DNA from 3 places in the Halomonas sp. KHS3 genome. Region 3 is predicted to be linked to each of the others. Evidence: predicted binding sites of a transcription regulator. Region 3 holds the regulator's gene; each other region holds the start of a gene.
The links. Region 3 encodes LexA, which represses DNA repair genes until DNA is damaged. Its sites were predicted from a motif close to TACTGTNTANNTANACAGTA; they were not measured.

Region 1 (3,126 bases), on a different contig from region 3:
CTACGTTGCTCGCGAAGTTTTTCAGCGCTGCGCTGGGCGTGGCGCCGCAGTGCATTATGTACTTCTGCAAAAACGCCGGTGGGCTGGCCGAAAGAGCGCGAGGTCATAATGCGTTGGCGCGGTTGATCCAGGGCGTTCATCTCCATACAAGGCGTGCCACGCAGCTCGAGCGCGGTGCGCGCCAGCACCACAGAGAAGCGCTTGCGCAACTGCTTGTCGTCGCTTTGACGCAAGTCCCAAGCGGTGGTCACGCCGCCAATCGCTAAGCGCCCGGCAAGCCGATGGCCGACGCCCCACACGCTGCCCACCGGCGTACGTTTGAGCAGCGCCTGCGTCGTGTGATCTTGTCCATTAAGCAGGCAAACGCCTTGGTAATGTGGGTCTTGCTTGGCAAGGTGATTGGCTAATTTGGCGAGCGTGTGGGTGGGTGCCAGCCCAACACACACCGGTAACCCTAAATGGCGGCGAATACGATGGTGCAATTCTCGCCCCAGCCTCTCACACTGCTCTGTGGTTAATCCTTCCAGGTAGACGAACATTTCATCTATTGAGTAGGGCGCAATTGCAGGGCAGGCATCGCGTAGTAGTTGGGTCAGCCGTGCCGACATATCTCCGTAGAGTTCATAGTTAGACGACAGCAGGTGGATCTCGCCGCGCTGACGCATTTCTTCAAGCTTGAAGGCAGGCGCACCCATAGGGATACCCAGCGCTTTTAACTCGGCGGAGCGGGCGATGACACAGCCGTCGTTGTTCGACATTACCCCCACGGGCCTACCTTCCAGCTTGGGCTGAAAAACCCGCTCGCAGCTGACGTAGAAGTTGTTGGCATCGACTAGACCGATCATCGCAAGTACTCGTGCACGACGGCGCGCACTACCCCCCATAGCTGGCAGTCGCTGCCTTCAAGTGGCAGTGGCGGATAGTTAGGATGTGTTGAGCACAGGTGCGGCGTTCCCCGATAGAGCGCATAGCGTTTAATTAGCGCCTCGCCCTCTAGCATAGCGACCAGAATATGTCCCAGTTGCGGTTCAATACTGCGATCAACCACCAGCAAATCACCCTCAAAAATTCCCCAACCCTCCATGCTGTCGCCGGTGGCGGTGACATAAAACGTCTCAGTAGGGTTTTTAACCAGCCGTGTGTTGAGATCCAGCGTGCATGGCTCGTAATCCTGGGCTGGCGAAGGAAAGCCACTAAAACCAGCGCGGCCACAAGGCTGCGGCTGAGAGGTTAACGGCAAGGCAGGGGTAAAGTGAGAAGACTGGCCCGGCATCGTCGGCATCCTGGTGCTTAAAATATTGTATAAATATACAGTATTTTGCATGGCGAAGGAAAACGCAAATTGACGCCCCCTGAGATCGCTTCACGGTGTTCGCGATGATACTCCCTCTGTCATTACATGAATCACGCTCATGCAAGACCTGACGAGGATGCGATGAAAGTCGCGTCAGGCTGCGTTATGATAGCGCCCTCGCTTCTTCCATGATGACCCTTTCTCGTTACGAGGTTCCCGCCGATGTTCAGCCGCGATATGACAATTGCCGGATTTGATGATGTGCTGTTTGATGCCATGCAGAAAGAAGTGGAGCGCCAAGAGGCCCACATCGAACTGATCGCTTCCGAAAACTACGCCAGCCCCCGCGTACTCGAAGCTCAGGGCAGCCAACTGACCAATAAATACGCTGAGGGCTACCCCGGTAAGCGCTACTACGGCGGCTGTGAGTTCGTCGATATCGCTGAAAACCTGGCCATTGATTACGCCAAAGAGCTGTTCGGCGCCACCTACGTTAATGTTCAGCCCCACTCAGGCTCGCAAGCCAACAGCGCGGTGTTCCAAGCGCTGGTTAAGCCAGGCGATACCATTTTAGGCATGAGCCTGGATGCGGGCGGCCACCTGACCCATGGTGCCAAGCCTAATTTTTCCGGCAAGCACTACAACGCCATTCAGTACGGTCTGGATGAGCAGGGGTTAATTGATTACGCTCAAGTGGCCCAGCTTGCTCGCGAGCACAAGCCCAAAATGATCATCGCCGGCTTCTCAGCCTATTCACAAATTGTTGATTGGGCCAAGTTCCGTGAAATCGCCGATGAAGTAGGCGCTTACTTACTCGTTGATATGGCCCACGTCTCTGGTCTGGTTGCGGCGGGCGTTTACCCTAGCCCCTTGCCCCATGCCCACGTGGTCACCTCCACTACCCACAAAACCCTACGCGGCCCACGTAGTGGCGTGATTCTCTCAGCGGAAAACGACGCTGATATCGAGAAAAAGCTGCAATCAGCGGTTTTCCCCGGCGGCCAGGGTGGCCCCTTGATGCACGTAATCGCCGCCAAAGCGATCTGTTTCAAAGAGGCTATGGAACCCGAGTTCAAAACCTATCAGCAGCAGGTAGTTAAGAACGCTCAGGCAATGGCCAAGGTGTTTATTGATCGCGGTTACGACATCGTCTCTGGTGGTACCGAAGACCACCTCTTCCTGCTTTCGCTGATCAAGCAGGGCGTAACGGGCAAAGATGCCGATGCTGCTTTGGGTCGTGCCCACATCACCGTGAACAAGAACGCCGTTCCTAACGACCCGCAAAGCCCGTTTGTCACCTCTGGCCTGCGTATTGGCACCCCGGCAGTGACCACGCGCGGTTTCAGTGAACAAGAGTGTAGTACGTTGGCAGGTTGGATCTGTGACATTCTGGACGTACTGGCCAAGGGTGAAGACACCAGCGCCATCGAAACCCAGGTGTTGGATAAAGTGGCCGAGGTTTGTGCGCGGCTTCCGGTTTATAAATAAGCAGCTGTAACCATTCTCCTTGGCAAAGGATAGCCACAAAGAACGGGCGGCCGTTAGGGTCGCCCGTTTTTTTGTGGCTTAACGGTAATGCTAGCTAGGGTTTCCGAGAGCTGCCAATCTTTGCTTGCGTCGAGGTTAGTACTTGAAATGTGGACAAACTGTAGAAGTGTGAGTGCACAGGTCAGTCTGATATCTTGGTTGAACTTGACTTACGCAAATGTGCTCGAATGGTCTTCAGGCTCGGCTGGCCTATTGTGCTAGCTCAATGAGTTAGTAAGCGATCCAGAACGGGATGTCATTCTGATTGGCTTAGCAGGGTTAGGGGGAGTATGATGCTGCTTGGC
Region 2 (3,126 bases), on a different contig from region 3:
GCGCTTCATCGTGGAGTGTGCCAGGGGTGACGATACGCACCACTTGGCGCTCAACGGGCCCTTTGCTGGTCGCGGGGTCGCCAATTTGCTCACAAATAGCGACCGACTCGCCGCCAGCGACGAGGCGGGCCAGATAGCCCTCAGCGCTGTGATAGGGGACGCCCGCCATCGGGATAGGCTTGCCGCCTGACTGCCCACGCTGGGTAAGGGTAATATCCAGCAGTGCGGCGGCGCGCTTGGCGTCGTCGAAAAACAGTTCATAAAAATCCCCCATGCGGTAGAACAGCAGTACCTCGGGGTGCTCGCGCTTGATCTTTAAATATTGCGTGATCATGGGCGTGTTAGGGGGAATGGCCTGTGACATGGGCGTCCTGATTGAGCAATTTCTTTGAGAAAGCTAAACGCAGTATTCTACGCTGAATAGACGACTCACTTGAAGGAGCGACCATAGTGCCCAGCGAAACTAGCCTGAAAAATCTTGATTTAACCCTGTTAGCTCAGCGGCTGGGGCGGCTGTGTAAGCAGTTGAATGTAGAAGTGACCGCCGCTGAGTCATGTACGGGGGGCGGCATTGCCAGCGCCATTACCGAGGTGGCGGGTAGCTCTGCTTACTTTACGACGGGCTATGTGACCTATGCGAATGCTGCTAAAACGCGCTTATTGGGGGTGCCTGAGACCACGCTGGCCGAGCACGGTGCTGTCAGCAAGGAGGTCGTCAAAGCCATGGTGCTGGGTGCCTGTAATGAAAGTGGCGCGGGCTTAGCTGTTGCCGTTAGCGGTGTTGCAGGCCCAGAGGGGGGGAGCGCTGAAAAGCCGGTGGGTACGGTTTGGTTGGCCTGGGGAGATGCTGCTGCCCAGGAAGCTGAATGCTTTCACTTTCCAGGTGACCGTCAGTCGGTGCGAGAGCAGGCCGTGCGTCAGGCCTTGGTTGGGCTGGTGGCGCGCCTGAATGAGCGCGAGAAGGCGAGCAAGACGAACCAGCCGTAAGAAAAAGGCGCATATGCAAAAAGGCTGTTGATAAAATAGATGAGAGAAAGCGCGATCAAGGATTTGTTTACGGCGCAATCTTTGGCATACTACTGGCTAATTATACAGCTTGTTATGAGGAATCTCTGAATGGCTCAGGATGACAACCGCACTAAAGCGCTAAACGCTGCACTCACCCAAATCGACCGTCAGTTCGGCAAGGGCACCGTCATGCGTCTAGGCGACGCACCGCGTGTCGTCATGCCGTCGGTTTCCACCGGTTCATTGGGTCTGGATATCGCCCTCGGCATCGGCGGGCTGCCGTTTGGCCGCGTGGCTGAAATTTTTGGTCCAGAGTCCTCGGGTAAAACGACACTGACCCTTTCGGTGATTGCGCAAGCGCAAAAGCAAGGCAAAGTGTGTGCCTTCGTCGATGCCGAGCATGCGCTTGACCCCAGCTACGCAGAAAAACTAGGCGTCAACCTGGATGATCTACTGATTTCCCAGCCGGACACCGGTGAGCAGGCGCTGGAAATTACCGACATGCTGGTACGCTCTGGCGGTGTTGACGTGATTGTTATCGACTCGGTCGCTGCGTTGACCCCGCGCGCTGAAATCGAAGGCGAAATGGGTGATTCCCACGTTGGCCTACAGGCGCGTTTGATGTCTCAGGCACTGCGTAAAATCACCGGTAATATCAAAAACGCCAACTGCTTGGTGATCTTCATCAACCAGATCCGCATGAAGATCGGCGTCATGTTTGGTAGCCCCGAAACCACCACTGGTGGTAACGCGCTGAAGTTCTATGCCAGCGTGCGTCTGGATATTCGTCGTACCGGCTCGGTGAAAGTGGGTGATGAAGTCACCGGTAACGAAACCCGCGTGAAAGTAGTCAAAAACAAGGTAGCACCGCCATTCCGTCAGGCTGAATTCCAGATTCTTTACGGCAAGGGTATCTACCACGCCGGTGAGGTCATCGACCTGGGCGTGCAGTGCAACCTAGTCGACAAAGCCGGTGCCTGGTACAGCTATAAAGGTAAGAAAATCGGTCAAGGTAAAGCCAATTCAGCGCTGTATCTGGAAGAGCACCCGGAAATTATGCTCGAAATCGAAACGCAGATTCGTGAGCAGCTCTTGGCCAAGCCCGATCCTAAAAAGGAGAAGGAAGATGCACCTGCCGAAGCAGCGGCAGAATTGGATGCGGGTGATGACGATCTGCTTTAAGACGACTCTCGCTAAGATAAGCTGATGGCATTCACCTCCCAGCGTGATGCTACGCCCCGTGATATCGCCATTGGTTTACTGGCTCGGCGCGAATACTCCCGCGCCGAGCTTGCTCAGCGTCTGAAGAAAAAGTCTTTCGACGATGCCGCTATTGATGAGTGCCTGGACGCCTTGGTTGAACAAGGGCTGCAGTCTGACGCGCGCTTTGCGGCCAGTTTCGTGCGCTCGCGCATACTGCGTGGCCAAGGCGTGATTCGTATTAAAGGCGAGTTGCGCCAGCGCGGCATAGACCAGGAAACCCTTGCCACCGCTTTTGAAGAAGTGGAGGGGGGCGAGCAGGTCGACTGGTTTGAGCTAGCCCGGGAAACCCTGGCGCGGCGTTTTGATAGCCCTGGTGAGACCCCCAAAGAGCGCGCTAGGCGTGAACGTTTTCTCGCCAGTCGCGGCTTCGATTTTGAACAAATTCGCTACGCGCTCTCCTGTCTGTAATACGTTTTCCCCAGCCTATACAATACCCCCTCTTACATTTCTAGTAGCGCTCTAATACGCTTGTTCATCCAGTTGTTTACGTGGCTGTTTGCCTTTCTGCCACTAAGTGCGGCTTTAGTCGTTTGACAACTGCGCTATAATGGCTGCTTTGCGACCCCTGAGGGTAGCGGCAACAGCGCCCTGGGACATCACGCTTTCTTGTTACGGATACCCTATGAAAAGCGCAGAGATTAGACAGGCCTTTCTCACCTTCTTCGAAGAGCAGGGGCATACGATTGTACCCACCAGCTCATTAGTGCCGGGCAACGACCCGACGCTGCTGTTTACCAATGCCGGCATGGTGCCGTTTAAAGATGTGTTTCTAGGCCGCGATCCGCGCCCTTACGTGCGCGCCACCTCTGCGCAGCGCTGCGTTCGCGCGGGCGGTAAGCATAATGATTTAGACAA
Region 3 (3,126 bases):
CGACATTGTCGGGGTTATCTCCAACCATGATGATATGCGTTCGCTGACGGAGTGGTACGGTATTCCTTATCACCATGTACCGGTCGACCCCGACGATAAGCAAGCATCGTTTGCCAAGGTTCAGGCCGAAATCGACAGTGCCCGCGCCGACTGCGTGGTGCTGGCGCGCTATATGCAAATACTGCCCCCTGAGCTGTGCGCGCGCTATGCGGGGCGAGTGATCAATATTCACCACAGCTTTTTGCCCTCTTTTGCCGGGGCTAAGCCCTACCACCAGGCCTACCAGCGGGGGGTTAAGCTGATTGGCGCTACCTGCCACTATGTGACCGAGGAACTCGACGCAGGCCCCATCATCGAACAGGATATCCATCGCGTTAGCCACTGTCATACGCCTACTGATCTAGTCCGCTTTGGTCGTGATGTGGAGAAAGCCGTGCTCGCTCGCGGTTTGCGTTGGCACTTAGAGGATCGTGTGTTGGTGCATGGCAACAAGACAGTGGTATTTAGCTAAGTACTCTATAATGCCCGCCCATCAACCTGAGAGGCCGCCATGTCATTTGCGCAAAGTGTATTAGCGCCCTGGGCGCTGCTGCTCACCTGGCTACTCTCGTTAGCAGTGATCGCATGGGCGCTTTGGGGGCGGCCCTGGCAGGTGTTGATAGCGGATTCAGCGCTTCAGCACCGCTGGCTGGGTGCTACGCTGGCGGTGATGCTGATGTGGCAGCTTCGTGCCCAGGCTGTTGATTGGCTAACGCTACACCTTGTTTTTACAGTATTGATGACACTCGTTTTTAAAGCGCCATTAGCGCTGATTAGCAACGTGCTGATCAACATTGCCATGGTGGTGATTGGCCGCAATGAGTGGATGTTGCTGGGGGCAAATGTGCTGGTTACCGGGATCGTCCCGGCGGCCGTTATTGGCACGGTATGGCGGCTGGTAGATCGCCGCCTGCCGGATAACTTGATGGTATTTCTGTTTGCCTGCGGCTTTTTTGGCGCGGCGCTGGCAACGCTGGGAGGAGGCTTGGCGGCGGTAGTGCTGATTATCGTCGCGGGTACAGACCCTGAGGCGATCTATCTCGCCCAGGAGTATGCGCGTTTTTTACCACTGCTAATGCCTTCAGAGGCATTTATTACTGGCATGCTGCTGAGCATCCTGCTGGTCTATCACCCAAACTGGGTGGCCACCTTCAATGACCACCGCTATATCGACCTGCAGTAGCGGATTTATTAGCCGAGTGCCTGGCCGTTGCCACCACGAATTACGCCGACTCCAACGCCTTCAATATCGAGCGCTTGAGAGCGCAGGTCGATTTCAATGGGCGCAAAATCAGGGTTCTCTGCAAACAGCGTCACTTGATGCCCCTGGCGTTTGAAGCGTTTAACCGTTACTTCATCGTCCAGGCGGGCAACCACGATCTGGCCATCGCGAACCCGGTCAGTGCGATGAACCGCCAGTAAATCACCTTCCAAAATGCCAATATCCTTCATGGAAAGGCCGCGTACGCGCAGCAGATAGTCAGCTTTGGGAGTGAAGTACTCGGCCGGTAGCGGGCAGTAGCGATCAATATGTTCGGCGGCCAAAATGGGGCTGCCGGCAGCTACTTCCCCGATCACAGGCAGGCCAGTGGGTGGGGCTTCCACGTTGGTTGTGGGTAAGGCGGGGACTGCGCTATCCAGGACTTCTTGAGGTTCCTGGTTGGGCAGGCGGATGCCGCGAGAGGTGTTGCGGATAATGCGAATAACGCCTTTGCGTTCCAGCGCGCGCAGGTGCTCTTCAGCCGCATTGGGTGAGCGGAAGCCAAGTGCTTTGGCAATCTCGGCGCGGGTAGGAGGGTAGCCAAATTCGCCCATGGTCTTAACGATAAAATCAAACACGTGCTGTTGGCGAGCGGTTAGCGGACGCGACATACCAGACTCCATAAATAGTGAATAGACAGTAACAAGTTAAATGTCGACTTAATCAATAAGTGTTTAAGTATACAGTATGTTCCTCTGTCCAGTATATGGCTTGTCAGTGCCTATTGCCGATGTCTATGCAATTTTTCTAATCGTTTGAAACTAAGTTTCTGCTTATTTAATACGTCACATTTTGTCAATAAATCAAGCGTTGAGCCCGCCTACGTTATGGCATAGTATTTTGCTATGTTTTAAACACCTGTTTCCCTGGAGAGCGACATGGCTCAATCTGATACGGTGACCCGTATACTCGACACCGCCGAGGTGCTGTTTGCAGAGCGGGGTTTTGCTGAAACTTCGCTGCGCAACATCACTAGCAAAGCGCGGGTTAACTTAGCCGCTGTTAATTACCATTTTGGTTCCAAAAAAGCCTTGATTCAGGCCGTTTTTGCCCGCTACCTGGATCCGTTTAGTCAGCGCTTTCATACTGCGCTAGATGAGCTCGAGGGCCAACACGCCGGGCGCGTTATCCCGCTGGAAACACTGCTCGAGACCATGGCAACTACCGTTCTCGCGGTGCCCGCCGAGCGCAATAGTTTGAAAGTGTTTATGCGCCTGCTGGGTCTTGCCTACAGTCAAGCACAGGGACATCTAAGACGTTATATCCAGGAAGAGTATGGCGATGTGTTTACACGCTTCACCGAGCTTGTGCGCAAAGCAACGCCGGATCTGCCTGACGCCGAGCGTTTTTGGCGGCTACACTTTGTGCTCGGCACGGTAATCTTTACCCTGTCTGGCCTTGATGCGCTACGCGATATCGCGGAGAAGGATTACCACGAGCAGGTCTCTGTGCGTGATTTGGTCAGGCGATTGCTCCCGGTAGTGGTGGCTGCTATGAATGCGCCGTTACCCATAGCCCTTGACGGTGCCAAGCCAGAAGAAGGAAAACATGCGAACTCCTACGCTAGCTGAGCTACCTCCAACGGAACATATCTGGCTGGAGATTGATACTACCGAACAGTTGCTGCGCTGTTGGCGAGGGCCAAAAGTGCTCCATGAGTGTTCTATTTCATCCGGTGCTGCCGGAAGCGGGGAGCGCAATGGCAGTGGTAAAACCCCCCGCGGGTGGCACTATGTGCGCGCGGCCATTGGCGGAGATATGCCCGAAAATGCGGTGTTTCGAGGTCGCCGCTGGACGGGCGAGACATTTTCGCCCGAACTCGCCGA

Region 1: the regulator LexA is predicted to act here: its motif matches at 1,297-1,316, upstream of RO22_RS06810 (LexA family protein).
Region 2: the regulator LexA is predicted to act here: its motif matches at 1,078-1,097, upstream of recA (recombinase RecA).

Annotation. Positions count from the first base shown of each region.
Region 1 is NZ_JWHY01000002.1:1,012,047-1,015,172, forward strand. It holds gene RO22_RS06805 (Y-family DNA polymerase) at 1-845, opposite strand, end outside; gene RO22_RS06810 (LexA family protein) at 842-1,273, opposite strand; gene glyA (serine hydroxymethyltransferase) at 1,517-2,782, shown strand.
Region 2 is NZ_JWHY01000002.1:261,381-264,506, forward strand. It holds gene mutS (DNA mismatch repair protein MutS) at 1-364, opposite strand, end outside; gene RO22_RS03490 (CinA family protein) at 448-987, shown strand; gene recA (recombinase RecA) at 1,117-2,190, shown strand; gene RO22_RS03500 (regulatory protein RecX) at 2,215-2,679, shown strand; gene alaS (alanine--tRNA ligase) at 2,894-3,126, shown strand, end outside.
Region 3 is NZ_JWHY01000005.1:40,410-43,535, reverse strand. It holds gene purU (formyltetrahydrofolate deformylase) at 1-511, shown strand, start outside; gene RO22_RS13305 (energy-coupling factor ABC transporter permease) at 551-1,222, shown strand; gene lexA (transcriptional repressor LexA) at 1,231-1,911, opposite strand; gene RO22_RS13295 (TetR/AcrR family transcriptional regulator) at 2,179-2,871, shown strand; gene RO22_RS13290 (L,D-transpeptidase) at 2,849-3,126, shown strand, end outside.